One region of the Arthrobacter sp. B2060 genome, then DNA from elsewhere that is predicted to be linked to it. Evidence: riboswitches for the same ligand, from Rfam matches in the RefSeq annotation. Region 1 holds a riboswitch; the other holds the start of a gene.

Region 1 (5,601 bases):
CCAATTGACTTCTGTCAACGCCTGCGGGTTTTGACAATATGTGCCCCAACGGGTGCCGGATGTGGCGGCATGTCAGGGGCAGGAGTGTCGCCACATATGGATAATGACCAGGTAAACGCCGTTAATGAAGATCCGGCCGCCGTCGGGGAAGCGGAAGCCCCCAAGAAGGCCACCCGCACACGGCGCAAGGCAGCGCCCAAGGCAAAGGAACCCGAGGCCCAGGCGTCGCTGCCGGAACCGGCGCTGCAGGAGCCTGTCCTCGGCGAGCCCGCGCTGTCGGCGGAGTCCGTTGTGTCGGAACCGGTGGATGCAGCGCATTCCGAAGTGACGGCGGTGGAAGCTGCCGTTGCGGAGGCCAAAGCCCCGGTGCGTCGCACGCGTTCCCGCAAGAAGGCCGCTGACGAGCCGCTCCCCGCCTTCGTCGAAGGGGCGGGCGGAGAGGCAGCCGCCGGGGCACCCGCTGAAGCGGCCGCCGTCGAGCCCACCGCCGTCGAGCCGGCCGTAGAGCCTGAAGCCAAGCCTGTGCGCCGCCGCCGCGTTGCCAAGCCCAAAACTGCAGAGCCCGCCACCGAACAGCCCGCCACCGAACAGCCCGCCACTGAAGAGCAGGCAGCGCCCGTGTCAGCGGCGCCTGCCTCGGCAGAAGCCGCCGAAGCCCCAACGGCCGGGTCCGCTGCTGAAACTTCTGCCGTGGAAACTCGGGTCGAAGAAACGCCGGTCGAAAAAATCCAGGCGGAGACAGCCGCCGCGCAGGCCGCCGAAGCTGAAGCTGAGGATGCAGCCGAGACCGAGGAGGAGCCGTCGCCGGCCGCTCCGGCAGGTTCCCTCTTCCTGGAGCCGGCATCGGTCACGTCCATCATCTTCCAGGCGCCCGACCTCAACACCGTGATCCGCCCGGCTGCCACTCCCGCCGCGGAGGACACGGAGGCCGAAGGCGGCGAGGACGAGCAGGACGACGAGGGCGGACGCCGCCGCCGCCGCAGCCGCGGCCGCCGGGGGCGGAACCGCGCTGACCGTGACGGCTCGGAGCGCGACGACTCCGGAGCCGACGCCGAGGGCGCAGACGCGTCCGAGGACGCCGACGAAGAGACCGTGGGCCAGGGCGACGAAGGTGTGACGTCCCGCCGCCGGCGCCGCCGCCGCCGCGGTGACCAGGACATCGAGCTGACCGGCGGGGGAGACGACGATCCCCCCAACACGGTGACCCGCGTCCGGGCGCCGCGCGTTCCCAGTGAGCCTGCTGTGAGCAACCGCGTGACCAGCGTCAAGGGCTCCACGAGGCTCGAGGCGAAGAAGCAGCGCCGCCGTGAATCCCGCGACACCGGCCGCCGCCGCACCGTCATCACCGAGGCCGAGTTCCTGGCCCGCCGCGAGTCAGTTGACCGGCAGATGATCGTGCGCCAGCGCGACGACAGAATCCAGATCGGTGTCCTCGAGGACGGCGTGCTGGCCGAGCACTTCGTGTCCAAGACACAGCAGGACTCGCTGATCGGCAACGTCTACCTGGGCAAGGTCCAGAACGTCCTGCCGTCGATGGAAGCGGCCTTCGTTGACATCGGCCGCGGCCGCAACGCCGTGCTCTACGCCGGTGAAGTGAACTGGGAAGCGGTCAACCTCGAGGGCAAGCAGCGCCGCATCGAGAACGCCCTGAAGTCCGGGGACTCCGTCCTCGTCCAGGTCACCAAGGACCCCGTGGGCCACAAGGGTGCACGCCTGACGAGCCAGATCTCCCTGCCCGGACGCTACCTGGTATACGTGCCCGGCGGTTCCATGACGGGCATCTCCCGCAAGCTGCCCGACGTCGAACGCAACCGCCTGAAGCGGATCCTCAAGGACCGCCTGCCCGAGGATGCCGGCGTCATCGTCCGCACAGCGGCCGAGGGCGCGTCGGAGGAAGAGCTGACGCACGACATCAACCGCCTCCGGGCGCAGTGGGAGGGCATCGAAAGCCAGGCGAAGTCCACCAAGGTCCTCGCTCCCGAGCTGCTGTACGGCGAACCGGACCTGACCATCAAGGTTGTCCGCGACGTCTTCAACGAGGATTTCTCCAAGCTGATCGTCTCCGGCGACGAAGCCTGGGACACGATCGAGGCCTACGTCACCTACGTTGCCCCGGACCTTGTCGGACGCCTTGAGAAGTGGACCAAGGACCAGGACATCTTCTCGGCCTGGCGCATTGACGAGCAGATCCACAAGGCTCTGGACCGCAAGGTGTTCCTGCCCTCCGGCGGTTCGCTTGTCATTGACCGCACCGAGGCTATGACCGTGGTGGACGTCAACACCGGAAAGTTCACCGGCAGCGGCGGCAACCTCGAGGAAACCGTCACGAAGAACAACCTGGAGGCGGCAGAGGAAGTTGTCCGCCAGCTGCGCCTGCGGGACATCGGCGGAATCATCGTGATCGACTTCATCGACATGGTCCTGGAGTCCAACCGGGACCTCGTGCTGCGCCGCATGGTGGAGTGCCTGGGCCGTGACCGCACCAAGCACCAGGTGGCGGAAGTGACCTCACTGGGTCTCGTCCAGATGACCCGCAAGCGCATGGGCACCGGCCTGCTGGAAGTCTTTGGCGAACAGTGCGAGGTATGTGCCGGCCGCGGCGTGGTCACCCACGACGAGCCCGTGGAACACCGGCGGGCCAACGTTGTTGCGGCCGAGCACCACGTTCCGCGGGCGGAGCACCAGCCCGCCGTGCGGACCGAACGCAAGAGCCGCCGGCGCGGCAAGGGCGGTCAGGTTCCTGCGGAAACGGGCCCCGCCGCACCTGCTACGGTCCACCATGAGCCGACGGAGGCCGAGCGCCACGCCAAGGCTGAGGCGACACGGGCCGCACTCGCCAACATCGCGGCCGCTGCCCATGCAGCGCATCTCCACGAGGACGCCGCCCACCAGGCCGCGTCCGCAGGAGCCCAGCGCGCTGCCGCTGCCCCGGCGCCGTCCGGTCCGGAAAGCCCGGCGGTGCACCGTACCCCGGAGACGGAGAGCGTTTCAGGCCGTCCCGGCGCCGTGCTGACCTTTGGCGGCGAGAAAGTCGTGCTTCCTTTCGTCGAGCACGCCGGCGAGCCGGCCTCCGAACCTCCTGCCCTGACGCTGGACCGGCTGGAGGAGGCGTTCGCGCACCTCGGCGCGCCGGCCGCTCCCGCTGAGGAGCAGCCGACGGCGGACCGCGCACCTGCCCCTGGGGAGACGCCTGCCGAGCCGGCAGCGCCCGTCGGAACGCGACCTGCCCCGGCAGGCGCGGACCACGACGCCGACCGGTTCGCTGACCACTCTGCGGTGCAGACCCGCACGCGCCGGCCGCGCCGCAACCGCAGTGCCAGCCGGGCCCAGGGCGCAGCCAACGAGACGTCCGTGGAACACCACGAGACCGCTCCGGCATCAGCAGCCGGGCACTCGCACGAAGCCAAGGCGCCGGATTCAGGCAGCGCCGCTGCCCCGAAGCCTGCCAGCGAGCCGATCATTCTGGGCGTCGGCGTGCCTGCGTCCGAGCTCTGAACCGGACGGGTTTCCGTGTGAACTGACCTGATTCAACGGGCCGGTGCCGCAACTGCGGCACCGGCCCGTTGTGCTTTTGCGCCAGGGAACGTCTGCGGGCTGTTGCCCCGGCACCTTGCGGGGATGCCGGTCGCAAACTGCAATGCAGTGCCCGAAGGCGAGCAAACCGCTAGGCTGGGGGACTGACACGGGGTGCCGCGCACGGAGCCGGCTGAGATCCAAACCCGTTGAACCTGACCGGTTAGCACCGGCGAAGGGATGTCTCCTTTGTCTTCACCATCTGCCCTGAACCTTGTCCAGCCCGCGTCGGGGGAGGCTGTGCCGCCCACCCGCAGCATTCCCCGCGTCCTGGCCATTGCCGGCTCGGACCCGTCCGGCGGAGCCGGCATCCAGGCGGACCTGAAAAGCATCGCCGCCACGGGTGGCTACGGAATGGCGGCCATCACGGCGCTGACCGCCCAGAACACCCGGGGGGTCAGCGCCGTCCATGTCCCCCCGGCCGAGTTCCTGACGGCACAGTTGACCGCCATCAGTGACGACATCGCCGTGGACGCCGTAAAGATCGGCATGCTGGGCGACGCACAGGTGATTGCCGCGGTGCGGGGCTGGCTGGAGAAGGTGCGCCCCGGCGTCGTCGTCCTTGACCCCGTGATGGTGGCAACCAGCGGGGACCGGCTTCTGCAGGAGTCCGCCGAGGCGGCACTGCAGGAACTCCTGCCGCTGGCCGACCTGATCACGCCCAACCTCGCCGAGCTTGCGATGCTGCTCGGGGAGCCGGAGGCCTCCACCTGGCCGGACGCGCTGGAGCAGGGCAAACGGCTGGCCGCCGAAACGGGGGCCACAGTCCTCGTCAAAGGGGGGCACCTGGACGGTGCCGACTGCCCCGACGCCCTGGTGAATACGGGCGGCGCCCTTTCGGCCGATGTCGTCGTGGTGGACGGCCAGCGGGTGCCGACCCGCAACAGCCACGGGACCGGATGCTCCCTGTCCTCGGCGATGGCCACCGTGCAGGCCCGTGTGGGCGACTGGGAACAGTCACTCCGCACCGTCAAGCCCTGGCTGGAAGAGGCCCTCCGTTCCTCCGGGCAGCTTGAGGTTGGACACGGCAACGGGCCGGTTCACCACTTCCACCACCTGGCGTCCCCGGGAACTGGCGCTGAGGGCAGTTTCGCGGAACTGCTCCATGCGGAGGCTGCCGCGGATCTGGACGCGATCTACGGCCTGGGCTTCATCCGCGGGCTGGCTGAAGGCACGCTTCCCGAAAGCGAGTTCGCCTATTACCTCGCACAGGATGCCATCTACCTCAACGGATACTCGCGCGTCCTGGCACGGGCCAGCGCGCTGGCCCCCACCGAGGCCGAGCAGCTCTTCTGGGCCCGTTCTGCGCAGCAGTGCCTCGAAGTGGAGTCCGAGCTGCACCGCAGCTGGCTCAGCACCCGGATGGTGCTGCCTGACCTCGGGCCGGTCACCAAGGCTTATGTGGACCACCTGGTGGCGGCATCTGCCTCGGGGAGCTATGCCGTGCTCGTGGCCGCGGTGCTCCCGTGCTTCTGGCTTTACGCCGAAGTGGGGGAGACCCTGCACGCCGAATTCCTCGCAGCGGGCGCCCCTGAAGGGCACCCGTACGCGGAGTGGTTGCGCACCTACGCCGACGAGGGCTTTGCAGAGGCCACCCGGCAGGCCATCGCCATCACCGACGCCGCGGGCCGCACGGCGTCCGACGCAGAACGCAGCCTGATGCTGACCGCATTCAGGCAGTCCTGCCGCTACGAGGTGGATTTTTTCGACGCGCCGCGGCTCCACAGCTGAACGGTCTCCGGCGCAGGAGCCGGTAAGATAAACGCGCACGGTGACGGCAGGTCGGTGCAACAGCCCTGTGGTGCTTATCACGGACAACCCGCCGAAACCAGCCTCATTTGCGGCCGAAGACGAAATTAGCGTATTCTAGATCTTCGGTGCTTACGCCAACACTTGGGTTATGACCCCGGGAACGGTCCTTTTGGAATTCCAATCGGCATTGTTCCGGGGATAGCTCACGGATTCCCCCGGGGAATCCACGGCGTTGAGGCACAGCGAGAGCCGGACCAAACACCTTTGGACCCAGGT
Region 2 (5,601 bases), on a different contig from region 1:
CCGGCCGCTTTCGCCAGCCTACCGGCGATAACGGCGTGTTTGAAGGCTTCGCCCATGAGTGCCGGGTTCTGCGCCCGTGTCACGGCGGTGGCGAGGAGCACGGCATCGCAGCCCAGCTCCATGGCCAGGGCCGCATCCGATGCGGTGCCTATACCGGCGTCCAGGACTACCGGGACGGAGGCACGCGAGACGATCAGTTCAATGTTGTGGGGATTGAGGATTCCCAGACCGGTCCCGATGGGCGAGCCCAGGGGCATCACTGCCGCAGCGCCCAGGTTTTCAAGACGCAACGCCAGGACGGGATCGTCATTGGTGTAGGCGAAAACCTTGAACCCGCGGTTGACCAGCTGTTCGGTAGCGTCCACGAGTTCCACCGCGTCCGGCAGGAGCGTGTGTTCATCGGCGATGACTTCCAGCTTGACCCAATCAGTCTCCAAGGCCTCGCGGGCGAGCTCTGCCGTCATGACGGCGTCGCGGGCTGTAAAACAGCCCGCGGTGTTCGGGAGCACGCGGATGTTGTGGTCCAGGAGCAGCTGGAACAGGGACCCTGTTTCGGCCGGCGAATAGCGCCGCATGGCCACGGTGGTCAGTTCGGTGCCGGATGCCAGGAGCGCCGCCCCCAGTCCGTCCAGGCTCGGGGCGCCGCCCGTGCCCATGATGAGCCGCGAGGTCAGTTCGACGCCGTCTATGACGAGGCGGTCAGCTGCGTCCGCTGCCGTTCCGGGCTGATCTTCCGTTCCCGGCGGTGTTGCCTTTGTTTCAGTCATGGTCCTTATCCTCCCTGAACTGCCGTCACAAGCTCGATCTCATCGCCCTCGGCGAGTGACGTGCTGTGCCACAGGCTGCGGGGCACTACCTCCGCGTTGCGTGCCACTGCCACCCCGAGCCGCTGGCCGTCGGTGGCGTGCCCGTTTGCGGCCAGGTCCCGCCCGGTGACCTCGCTGACAAGCGTGGTGACGGAGGCGCCTGCCCCCACGGCGTGGGCGTTGCCGTTCAGTGTGATGTTCATGCGGGTTCCTTCTCCTGGTCAAATGTGACTGTGTTCGAGGCGGCGGTGCCCGGCGGGGCGCTGCCGACTGGGGCGGTCCGTTCGGTGGAGAACCGACCGGGACGGAAGGCCTCCCAGCGGCTGTCCTCCACGCCGTCCATCAGCTCCCGGCAGATGACGGCGGCGGCGGGCGTCAGCAGGACCCCGTGCCGGAAGAACCCGGTGGCGATGATCAGCCCGGGCACCGTTGTCCCGGGCCTCTGATCGCCGCCGGACGCTTCGGAGCCGGCCGCGGGTTTGGAGCCGGCGGCCACGCGGCCCAGCAGGGGGGCGTTGTCCGGCGTGCCGGGCCGCGCCCGGGCCGTCGCCTCAATGAGCTCCAGTTCGGCCACCGCGGGCACCAGCACTTGGGCATCCCTGAGCAGCTGATAGACCCCGCCGGCGCTGGGCGCGGCCTGTCCGTCTTCCCGCTGGGTGGCGCCGATAACCACAGTGCCGTCCTGCCGCGGAACAAGGTAGACGGGGATTCCGCGGACCATGCCCCGAACGGTAGCGGTCAGCAGCGGACGGAGCCGGTCCGGAACCTTGAGCCTGAGAATATCGCCGTACACCGGTCGCAGAGGCAGCTTCAGTCCCTCCGGCAGCCCGTCCAACGAGGCGGCCCCGAGACCGTTAGCCACCACCGTCTCAGTGGCCAGCACGGCGCCGCCGCCTGCAAGCCGGACACCCGTGACCCGTCCGCCGTGCTGTCCGTCGCTTTGGCCCCTGTCGTCCTGTCCGTCGTCCTGGCCCCTGTCCCAGAGGAGACCTGCCGCGTTGTCACGGACCGCGTAGCCGTTCTCGGCGCCGGCCACGGCAGTCCGCGAGCCGGGTTCATGACAGGCCAGGGCAGCTGCAATACTCGCCAGCAGCTTCCGCGGATCGACCTGATGGTCCGCCGGGATGTCCAGCGCGCAGGAAATGCCGGGGCTCAGCAGCGGCTCCCGCAGCCTCGCCTCACGGATGGTCAGCGGGTCGACTGCCAAGCCGGCGGCCAGCTGAACTTCACGCAGGTCCATCAGTGCGCGGCGGTCGGCAGGGTCCGCGCCCACGGCGATGGTCGGCGTCGCCAGATACCCGGTGTTGCGGCCGGCACCGTCACCGGTGAGCGCCGCTGCAAAGTCGGGCCACCGGGCCGAGGATTCGAGCATGAGCTCCAGGAGGTCCTCCTCCTGGTAATGCAGCTCGCTGACAGGTGCCAGCATCCCCGCGGCAGCCCAGCTCGCGCCTGTCCCGGGCTCCTTGTCGATGAGGACCACGGACCGTCCGGAGCGTCTCGCCTCCCAGGCGATCCCGTGGCCGATCACGCCGCCGCCAATCACGGCCACATCGGCGTGGATCAGCGATAAGGCAGAATTGTTGCCGCCGGTTCCAAGGTTCATGGAAATCCTTCCCTACGCCGGTACTAACCGGATCAGGTCAAGCGGTCGGCTCTTACGCCCTCTCAGCCCTGCGCCTTTTGTGACAGCTGCAGCGGGCTCCCGCGGTACCAGCCCAGTTTAGAGGAACTAGGCTGGTTGCCATGACCGTGCCTGACATCCATGAAGCCCGCCTGTACCTTTGCACCGATGCCCGTAAGGAGCGCGGCGACTTCGCCGATTTCGTCGATGCGGCCTTCGCCGGTGGAGTGGACATCATCCAGCTGAGGGACAAAACCATCGAGGCGGCCGAGGAACTCGAACTCCTGGCAGTACTGCGCCAGGCCGCTTCCCGGCATAACCGGCTATGGGCCGTCAATGACCGGGCGGACATCGCATCGCTGGCGGAGGCTCCTGTCTTTCACATCGGCCAGAAGGACCTGCCGCTGCCCTCGGCACGGAAGCTGCTGGACGACTCCGCGGCGATCGGGCTCTCCACCCACTCCCCCGACCAGATTGATGCCGCCATCGCGGCGGCACAGGCACCGGGCGGCCTCAACTACTTCTGCGTCGGCCCAGTGTGGGCCACCCCCACCAAACCCGGGCGGGCCGCCGTCGGACTTGATCTCGTCCGATATGCGGCCGGGGCTGTCGGCAGTGCCGACGCGGAAAGCCGCCGGCGTCTTCCGTGGTTCGCCATTGGCGGGATCGATCACAGCAACGTGGAACAGGTGGTCGCGGCGGGCGCAGAGCGCATCGTGGTGGTCCGGGCCATCACTGAGGCGCCGGACCCGGCGGCTGCCGCGGCGGAACTGATTGCTGCCCTGGACGCCGGAACGGCCGGTACTTTCGGAGCGGACGGCATGGACCGCCAGTCGTCGTCCTCTGCGCGGTCATGATCTGGTTAGGCCACTAGAAGGGTCGCTCTAGGCGGCCGTGAACTGTGCCCAGTCGGGAAAGGGATCCGCGGGCAAAGGTGGGTCGAGGCTGGCTGGGTTGTCTGGCTCTGGGTTGTCTGGCTCGGGGTTGCCGGGCTCGAGGTTGCCGGGCTCGGGGTTGCCGGGCTCGAGGTTGCCGGGCTCGGTGTTGCCTGGTCCCTCGGTGGTGTGGGGCCAGTGTGGTGGTTCCCAGTCCTGTTCTTCGCTGGCATAGGTCCGTCCCGTGGGTGAGATCCAGCCGGGCGGACTGTTCCGGGTCGCCGCGACCGGCCGCCAGGGCGCGGTGTGTTTCAGGCGGTGGTGCTTCCGGCACGGCTGGCCAAGGTTGCTGATACCGGTCCCGCCGCCCGCGGACCAGGCCAGCAGATGATCCGCCTCGTTATCCAAAGACTGGTTGCTGCAGCCAGGAAACGGGCACCGTCCGTCCCGCAGCCGCAGCCATTGCCGCATCGGCTTCGGCACCCGGTAACTGCTCCGGCCGATCTCCAGCGGCGCCCCGTCGCGCGGATCGATCAGCACCCGCAAAAACGACCCGGCCCCGTTCGCGACAAGCCTGCGGGCCATGGACGCCGGGATCGGCCCGTACCCGTCCAGCACCGCCGGTTCCTCACCTGCCCCCAGCAGCGAGAACACCGGCACCGTGACCAGGACCTGCGCCGCCGGCGACGGGATACCGTCCGCCACACCGCCCAGCAGCCAGGACGCGGCGACGTCCGCGCGCAGCTGTGCCAGGGTCCGGGATTCCCCAGGACCCTGCAGGGCGCGCCCAGCCTCGGTGGCCCGGGCCCAGATGCCCGCCGCGGTGGCCGCGGGCAAGTAGACCGACAGCCATGCCATGCCGTCCCGGTCCGGGACGAACTCCACGCGCCGGTCCCGGACACTCCTGCGGTGGCGTGCCTCGAGGCCCACCGGGTGGTGCCGCTCCCGCCAGGCGCGTGCCCTGGCCCGGAATCTGCCCGGCACCAACTCCCCGGCCAGGCAACCCCGTGCACGACCGGGCACGGGTTTGCCCGAAAGATCAGGATCCAGGAGGCCCCTGCCTAGGGTGCCCGGCCCCAGGGAGTCCGGGCCCAGGAAATGGGCTTCCAGGGCCGCCACGGCGGCAGGCTCCAGCCCGGAGGTTTCATCACACAGCACCCTGGCGTGCTGCCAGGAAATGCTCCCTGACTGCAGCGCGGCCAGCGTCAACGGCAGCCCGGTGGTCAGGGCGCGGGCCTCGGACAGCAGCGCACCGGCGCTGCGTTCGCCCACCGTCAGCACACACGCGACCTCAGCGGTCACCGCCATCTCCTGGGCGGTGCGCTCCTGCGGGGAACCGGCCGGCACCGCCAGCACCTCGGCAGCAGCGGCGTACCCGGCCGCGAACTGAACCTTCAACGCGGCCACCCGGGCTTCCAACCTGCCCACCTCCGCCAGACCATCCAGACACACCTCCGCCCGGTCCCGCACAGGATCAGCGCCCGCAAACGCGTCAGCACCGGCAAACGGGTCAGCACCGGCAAACGGGTCAGCACAGGCAATCGGGTCAGCACCGGTCGAGGCCACGGTGCCGGCGCCGCGACCTACGACAGCAGTCAGCGCAGCGACAGAGGCCTCGATGCCCTCCAACGTCTCCACCACTGCCCTGTCATCCATACCCACAGCATGACAGCAGGCACCGACAAAATCGCCGCGATGGAATGCATCGACAGATAACGCGTGGTGCTCCTGCCGGAGCACCCAATCACGCCTTAGCCGCTCAGCCCGAGCTGCACCATCCGCTTGGAATGGTTTTCCGCGAGTTCCCTGGTGAGTCGTTGCACCAGCTCCCTGGCCGCGGCATCGTCCGCGCCGCTGTCCGCTGCCGTGATCAGCTCGGTCAGGAACGCGTGTTCGTAGCCCACGCGCTGGGCCTGGGTGAGCGCTTCGCCCAGGAGCCGGCGGCCCCATAACGCCAGGCGGGAGGCCAGCCGGGGGTCATCGGCAAGGGCCACCCGCAACCGCTCCCTCAGCACGGCTGTTGCTTCCTCGGTCGCCTGGATCTGCTGGATCAGTTCCCGGGTCCCGGGATCCACATAGCGGGCCACGGCCTGGTAGAAATCGGCCGAGACTGTATCCACCACGTAGGCCTTCATCAGGGACTCGTACCAGTCGGCAGGCCGGGTCCGCTCATGAAAGTGGTCCACGGCGGCCTGGAACGGCACCATCGCGTCCTCGACGTCCACGCCCATGTCCGCCAGCTTTTTGCTTACCAGTTCGTAATGCTGGAACTCGATGACGGCAATCCGGCCGAGCACGG

What was found. A riboswitch is a leader RNA that binds a small molecule or an ion and turns the genes downstream of it on or off. The one in region 1 is predicted to bind thiamine pyrophosphate.
Region 2: another riboswitch for thiamine pyrophosphate. It lies ahead of AC5RUM_RS11120 (FAD-dependent oxidoreductase); the one in region 1 lies ahead of thiD (bifunctional hydroxymethylpyrimidine kinase/phosphomethylpyrimidine kinase).

Annotation. Positions count from the first base shown of each region.
Region 1 covers NZ_JBNHFR010000003.1:143,043-148,643, forward strand. The annotation lists gene AC5RUM_RS07450 (Rne/Rng family ribonuclease) at 97-3,495, shown strand; TPP riboswitch at 3,674-3,771, shown strand; gene thiD (bifunctional hydroxymethylpyrimidine kinase/phosphomethylpyrimidine kinase) at 3,754-5,304, shown strand.
Region 2 covers NZ_JBNHFR010000005.1:131,873-137,473, reverse strand. The annotation lists gene AC5RUM_RS11130 (thiazole synthase) at 1-767, opposite strand, end outside; gene thiS (sulfur carrier protein ThiS) at 773-1,009, opposite strand; gene AC5RUM_RS11120 (FAD-dependent oxidoreductase) at 1,006-2,409, opposite strand; TPP riboswitch at 2,402-2,522, opposite strand; gene thiE (thiamine phosphate synthase) at 2,550-3,284, shown strand; gene AC5RUM_RS11110 (HNH endonuclease signature motif containing protein) at 3,312-4,958, opposite strand; gene AC5RUM_RS11105 (ferritin-like fold-containing protein) at 5,054-5,601, opposite strand, start outside.